Regions from separate parts of the Ruegeria sp. CH8 genome, predicted to be linked through region 2. Evidence: riboswitches for the same ligand, from Rfam matches in the RefSeq annotation. Region 2 holds a riboswitch; the other holds the start of a gene.

Region 1 (3,659 bases), on a different contig from region 2:
ATATGAAACCCGTCAATGATATCCGTATCCTGAACGCCTTTGTCGCCGTTGCCCAGGAAGGCAATATCTCGCGCGCGGCAAAGCGACTACACCTCACTCAACCCGCAGTCAGTTTACAGTTGAAACGCTTGGCGCAGGACACGGGGTTGGAACTGTTCCGCCGCACACCCAAAGGTGTGGAGCTCACACGAGATGGAGAAGCCCTTGTTGCCAAAGCAGAAAAAGTTCAGGCAGCTATAGAAGAGTTCGGTCAAACCGCGCGACGGGTGAACGGAAATGTTCGAGGCACGCTGCGACTTGGCACCATTGTTGATCCGAACTTCATACGCCTTGGCGCTTTTTTGGCGGCCCTCGTGGATGGGTATCCCGACCTGCAAACAAAGCTTGTGCATGGTATAAGCGGTGATGTCGTTGGGCGCCTGATCAGTGGGGAAGTGGATGTAGGTTTTGTTCTGGGTGATCTTGATAGCTATGAAACCGGCGATCAGGATCAAACAGACTCGGTGTTTTTCCAACGGGAACTCACCAAATTTACTTACCGCGTTATAGCTCCAACAGGTTGGGGGAAACGTGTCTTAGGCAAGGATTGGCTGGACCTGGCTGCTCTGCCTTGGATTGGCACGCCGAAGAAATCTGTGCACCACCGGCTGCTGGAGAAAATCTACGCGGATCTTGATTGCCAGCCGCAGGCAGTCTGTCTTGTTGATCAGGAGCCATCAATGCTGGCCATGGTACGATCGGGTATTGGACTGAGCCTGTGCCGAGAATCGATAGCGCTTGAGGAAATGCAGTCACGCGGACTTGTGATATCGGATAGAGTCAAAATTGAAACTTCCCTTCGGTTTGTAACGCTTGCTTCGAAAAAAATGGAACCAAACGTTGTCGCTGCATTCGACGCCCTCAGCGCAACGTGGAACTAACCTTGCTTCTTTAACCGCTGACCGTGACCCTTGCTCTGGTCGCACGTAGCCGGGCTTGGACGGTAAGTCGGTTCATGCCTTCCTGGGCAATTTCAAAGGGTGCAAGTATGACCGCCCGGTCGTTGTCCTTAGCTGGATATGCCTGCAAAACGGGTTGTCTTTTGGTTAGTTCCCGCCTAGTCAGGGCCTCACCTCGGGGTGCGTGGTGTGGCCACGCTGAGATGCCTTTGGCGAACCCGTTGAACCTGAACCGGCTAGAACCGGCGGAGGGAAAGGTGACGGTTTCATCCATCCTTGCCCTCTCGCCGCAATGGAGGATGACATGAAACATCTGATGATTGCTGCGGGAATCCTGAGTGCAACCACGGCTATGGCGGCCGATAAACCTCAGTTGACCGTGTATACCTATGACAGCTTTGTCTCGGACTGGGGCCCCGGCCCGCAGGTGAAAGAGGCGTTTGAGTCGGTCTGTGACTGCGAGCTGAACCTTGTCGGCGTCGAGGACGGCGCGGCACTGTTGTCGCGTATCCGGTTGGAGGGTGAAAACTCGGACGCCGACGTGGTGCTGGGCCTGGACACCAACCTGATCACTGCGGCCAAGGAAACCGGCCTGTTTGCGCCCAGCTCGGTCAGCGCCGAATACACGCTGCCGATCGAATGGAAGGATGAGGTGTTCGCGCCTTATGACTGGGGCTATTTCGCCTTTGTTCATAACGCCGATGCAGCAGCGCCTGCGAATTTCCGCGAACTGGCCGAGGGTGACACCAAGATCATCATTCAGGACCCGCGCTCCTCGACCCCCGGTCTGGGGCTGCTTTTGTGGGTGCAGGCGGCTTATGGCGATGAAGCGGCGGATATCTGGGCTGGTCTGGCCGACAATATCGTGACTGTAACCAAAGGCTGGTCCGAGGCATATGGCCTGTTTCTGGAAGGTGAGGCCGACATGGTTCTCAGCTACACCACATCGCCCGCCTATCACCTGATTGCCGAGGAAGACGCCAGCAAAGCGGCGGCCGCCTTTGACGAAGGCCACTATATGCAGGTCGAGGTTGCGGCAAAGCTGGCCGGGACCGATCAACCAGAACTGGCGGATCAGTTCCTTGAGTTTATGGTCTCGGACGCGTTCCAGCAGATCATTCCAACTACCAACTGGATGTATCCGGCGGTGACCCCGGTAGCCGGTCTGCCCGAAGGGTTCGACACGCTGATTCAGCCGGAAAAATCCCTGCTGTATTCTCCGGATGAGGCCGCCAAAGTGCGGGATCAGGCGCTTGCGGAATGGCTGAGCGCGCTCAGCCAGTAAGCCCCTGGCCGGGCGTTGGCGCGGCGGCTTTTGTGGCCGCGCTTATATTGGGGACCCTTGCCGCTGTTGCCCTGCGGGCTGACGCGGCGGGCGGTTTCGGCCCGGCGGATTGGGCCGCCCTGCGGTTCACGCTTGTGCAGGCGGTTTTGTCGGCCCTGTTCAGTGCGGCGCTGGCGGTTCCGGTGGCGCGGGCACTGGCCCGACGGCGGTTTCCGGGGCGACGGGCGCTGATCGCGCTATTGGGCGCGCCCTTTATTCTGCCGGTCATCGTGGCGATCCTCGGGTTGTTGCAGGTCTTTGGCCGCGCAGGGTGGATTTCGGACCTTTTGAGTTTTTTCGGCCTGCCGCCGATGCGGATCTACGGGTTGCACGGTGTTGTACTGGCGCATGTGTTCTTCAACCTGCCGCTGGCCACACGGTTGATCCTGCAGGCGTGGCAGGAAATCCCCGCTGAACGTTTTCGACTGGCCGCGCAGCTGGGCTGTGACGGGATGGCGATGTTCCGTCTTATCGAGCTGCCGATGCTTAGACGCATCCTGCCGGGTGTGCTGGCCGTGATCTTCGCCATCTGTCTGACCAGTTTTGCAGTCGCCCTGACCCTGGGCGGAGGGCCACGGGCAACGACGATTGAACTCGCGATCTATCAATCCTTTACCTACGATTTCGATCTTGGCCGGGCGGCGTTGTTGTCCGCCTTGCAACTGGCCCTGACGGCTGCAGCTGCACTGGCCGCCCTGAAGTTTTCGCGCGGGGATGGGTTCGGGGCAGGGCTGGACCGGGCCATCCGCCGCTGGGACGGCGGCGCGCCCGTGCTTGATACGTTCTGGATATTGGCGGCGGCTGCGTTTCTGCTGCTGCCTTTGGCGGCGGTGGTGATTTCGGGGCTCTCTGGATTGTTTGAGATGCCCACGCAGGTACTCCGCGCCGCGCTGACCTCGGTTCTGGTGGCTACGGCCAGCACGGTTGTTTTGTTGGTGTTGGCGCTGCCCATGGCCATGGCCGTTGCAACCGGTCGGTACGGGATCGTCGAACTTAGCGGCATTCTGGGGCTGGCGGCGTCGCCCTTGGTGATCGGGACCGGCCTGTTCATCCTGATCCGTCCGGTGGCCAATCCCACCACACTGGCGCTGCCAGTCACGGCGCTGGTGAACGCGGTCATGGCGCTGCCCTTCGCCCTGCGCATTCTGGTGCCTGCCGCGCGCGACGTGGTCACCCGACATGGGCGGCTGGCGCTGTCACTGGACATGGACAAAACGACCTTTTTCACCCGCATTCTGCTGCCTCGAATGCGTCCGCAAATCCGCTTTGCCGCAGGCCTTGCGGCCGCGCTGTCGATGGGAGATCTCGGCGTGATTGCTTTGTTTGCGGACCCCCAGATTGCGACCCTGCCGCTGCAGATTTACCGGCTGATGGGAGCTTACCAGATGCAGGCGGCA
Region 2 (3,659 bases):
GCCGTAGCCTGTTCCGCCTGTGACGGTACAGGCGCCGAAGGTGGCGTGGAGCCGACCACGTGCCCGACCTGTTCGGGTATGGGCAAGGTCCGCGCGCAACAGGGTTTCTTCACCGTTGAGCGCACCTGTCCGACTTGTTCGGGACTGGGTCAGATCATCAAGAACCCCTGCAAGTCCTGCAACGGTGCTGGCCGTGTTGAAAAAGAGCGTGCCCTGTCTGTGAACATCCCCGCCGGTGTTGAAACCGGCACTCGCATTCGTTTGGCGGGCGAGGGTGAAGCCGGGATGCGCGGTGGCCCTCCGGGCGATCTCTATATCTTTGTTGAAGTTTCCGACCACAAGCTGTTCGAACGTGACAGCGTGAACCTGTATTGCCGTGTGCCTGTCAGCATGGCCAAGGCAGCGCTGGGCGGATCGATTGAAGTTCCGACCATCGACGGTGGTCGTGGCCGCGTGCAGATACCGGCAGGCAGCCAGTCTGGTCGCCAGATGCGCCTGCGCGGCAAGGGTATGCCTGCTCTGCGCGGTGGTGGCGTCGGTGACATGTTCATTGAGTTGGCTGTGGAAACCCCGGTCAATCTGACCAACCGACAAAAGGAACTGCTGCGGGAATTCGACGATTTGGGTGAGGATAACCATCCGGAATCCAAAAGCTTTTTCTCGTCCGTCAAGTCGTTTTGGGACGGTATGAAGGGCTAGATTCCTACGCCCATGATTATCAAAGAAGAGCCGGTCAAATGTGGCCGGCTTTTTCAATTCATAAGTCCAGATTGACTACAGCCTGCGCCAAAATTGGCCCTTGATTCCCCGGACAACCCCTGAGATTGTCCGCCCAACCGTTGGGGTGCCTCGATCAAGGGGCTGAGAGGCGTGAATGCGCTAACCCATCGAACCTGATCCGGGCAATACCGGCGTAGGGAACGGTCTAACATACACAGACGTTTTCCATGCTGCGTTGCCCATTGATGATGGAGCAACGATATGGCGCATATTGCCCTGACTATTGCGGGCTCGGACAGCGGCGGCGGGGCCGGGATACAGGCCGACCTCAAGGCAATGTCCGCTTTGGGCGTGTACGGCGCCAGCGTGATCACGGCGGTGACGGCTCAGAATACCCGGGCCGTGACTGCGGTGCATGGGATCCCGCTGGATGTGGTTTCTGCCCAGATCGAAGCGGTTCTGACCGATCTAGATGTCGGCGCGATCAAGATCGGAATGCTGGCAACGCCGGAAATCATACAGACGGTTGCGGAGGCTATTACCGGGTTTGAAGGCCCCGTGGTGCTGGACCCGGTGATGGTTGCCAAATCCGGTGATGCTTTGTTGGCGCAAGACGCGGTGCAGACTTTGCGCGACGTCCTTCTACCGCGCGCCACCTTGTTGACCCCGAACCTGCCTGAAGCCGCCTGTCTGTTGGGTGATGCCGAAGCTGCGACACCTGACCAGATGATCGCGCAGGGGCGGGCCTTGTGTTGGTCGGGCGCAGGTTCGGTTTTGATGAAAGGGGGGCATGGACGCGGGGACGTCTGTCACGACCTGCTGGTTGATGCCTCGGGCCTGGTGGCCGAGTACACCGCCCCCCGACGCGAGACACGGAACACGCATGGCACAGGGTGCACCTTGTCGTCGTCGATTGCGGCGGGGCTGGCGCAGGGGCTCGGCCTGACCAACGCCGTTGCGCAAGCGCATGAATACCTGCAGGGGGCGATCGCCTTGGCGGACGGTCTGATGATCGGGCGGGGTCACGGACCTGTGCATCACTTCCACCGGGTCTGGTCCGCATGACGGTCTGGTCGGTCATAGGGTCAGGCGTGGCCGGTTTGGCCGTTGCGAGCGAGCTTGTCTCGCGCGGGGCCAAGGTTCAGGTATTTGATCCCGCTGGCCCTCCGGGGCCGCATGGGTGTTCGTGGTGGGCGGGCGGTATGCTGGCCCCGTGGTGTGAGTATGAAAACGCCGAGGAGCCGGTTTTGCGGTTGGGTCAGATTGCGCAGGACTGGTGGGCAGCGCGCACTCGGGTAGAACAGCGAGGAACGCTGGTTGTAGCCAATCCGCGCGACTTGCCTGATCTGCGCCGATTTGCTCGTCGGACCGAGGGGTACAGTGAAGTCGAGCAATCCAATATCGCTGAATTAGAGCCTGATCTTCACGGATTCACCAAAGGTCTCCATTTCACGAAAGAAGCCCATCTGGACCCACGCCAAGCCTTGCGGGACCTTCATAGGCAACTGTTGGATCATGGTGCTGAATTCCACCCTAAGCTCGCTCCATCGCGTCTTGAAAATGCTATCGATTGCCGGGGTTTGCACGCCCGTGAGGTGCTGCACGATCTGCGAGGTGTAAAGGGTGAGATGTTGGTGATCCGTTGCCCGGACGTGACATTGACGCGGCCCGTGCGTCTGCTGCACCCAAGGATGCCGCTTTACATCGTGCCACGCGGCGACAGTGTTTACATGCTGGGCGCGACGATGATCGAAAGCGAGGATAGCAGCCGCATCACCGCGCGCTCGATGCTGGAACTGCTCAGCGCGGCTTACACGCTGAACCCCGCGTTTGGAGAGGCCGAGGTGCTCGAGATCGGAGTCGATCTGCGCCCGGCCTTTCCTGACAATCTGCCGCGTATTCGGCGGCTGGGGCACACAATCTATGCCAATGGCCTCTATCGCCACGGTTATCTGCTGGCCCCGGCGCTGGCGCAGGGCGTGGCGGATCTGGCGCTGGAAAACAAACATTCGGAGATAGTCGATGAAGATCGTGCTTAATGGCGAACCGCGTGAGGTGCGTGCCGAAACCCTCTCGGACCTGCTGGCCGAATGCGAGTTTTCGGGACGGGTGGCGACGGCCGTGAACGAGGATTTCGTGCCATCGGGCCTGCGCGTTGCTCACAAACTGGCCGAAGGCGACCGGATTGAAATCGTCGCGCCGATGCAGGGGGGCTGAGGATGAAGGTTTTTTATGGCACCGGCTTGCCCAACCCGCTGATGCTGGGAACGGCGCAATATCCCAGCCCCGCGATCCTGGAGCAGGCGTTTCGCGACAGCGGCGCTGGGGTGGCCACGGTGTCGCTGCGGCGTGAATCCGGTGCTGGGCAGACCTTTTGGCAGATGATCCGAGACCTCGGCGTGCTGCTTTTGCCGAACACGGCTGGGTGTCACACGGTCAAAGAGGCTGTAACCACTGCCCACATGGCGCGGGAGGTGTTTGATACAAAGTGGATCAAGCTGGAGCTGATCGGCCATACCGACAGCCTGCAGCCGGACGTGTTTCAACTGGTCGAGGCGGCGCGCATTCTGACCGAGGATGGGTTTCAGGTTTTCCCCTACACCACGGATGATCTGATCGTGGGCGAACGCCTGTTGGCCGCTGGGTGCGAGGTGCTGATGCCTTGGGGCGCACCGATTGGCTCGGGGCGGGGGTTGAACAACGAATATGCCTTGCGCGCGATGCGAGCTGAATTCCGGGACGTGCCTTTGGTGATCGATGCCGGAATTGGGTTGCCCAGCCATGCCGCGCAGGCGATGGAGTTGGGATATGACGCGGTTCTGTTGAACACCGCTGTAGCGCGGGCCGGTGACCCCGCCACCATGGCCCGAGCCATGCAGCTCGCCATCGAGGCCGGACAATTGGCCCATCAGGCCGATCCGATCGAGGCGCGCGATATG

The links. Region 2 has a riboswitch for thiamine pyrophosphate ahead of thiD (bifunctional hydroxymethylpyrimidine kinase/phosphomethylpyrimidine kinase). Riboswitches for the same ligand answer to the same signal wherever they lie in the genome.
Region 1: another riboswitch for thiamine pyrophosphate. It lies ahead of thiB (thiamine ABC transporter substrate binding subunit); the one in region 2 lies ahead of thiD (bifunctional hydroxymethylpyrimidine kinase/phosphomethylpyrimidine kinase).

What each region holds. Positions count from the first base shown of each region.
Region 1 is NZ_JBQFQR010000057.1:1,985-5,643, reverse strand. It holds gene ACR0ER_RS25335 (LysR family transcriptional regulator) at 3-920, shown strand; TPP riboswitch at 1,105-1,210, shown strand; gene thiB (thiamine ABC transporter substrate binding subunit) at 1,243-2,223, shown strand; gene ACR0ER_RS25325 (thiamine/thiamine pyrophosphate ABC transporter permease ThiP) at 2,199-3,659, shown strand, end outside.
Region 2 is NZ_JBQFQR010000011.1:109,968-113,626, forward strand. It holds gene dnaJ (molecular chaperone DnaJ) at 1-699, shown strand, start outside; TPP riboswitch at 831-937, shown strand; gene thiD (bifunctional hydroxymethylpyrimidine kinase/phosphomethylpyrimidine kinase) at 982-1,785, shown strand; gene ACR0ER_RS13965 (FAD-dependent oxidoreductase) at 1,782-2,759, shown strand; gene thiS (sulfur carrier protein ThiS) at 2,743-2,937, shown strand; gene ACR0ER_RS13975 (thiazole synthase) at 2,940-3,659, shown strand, end outside.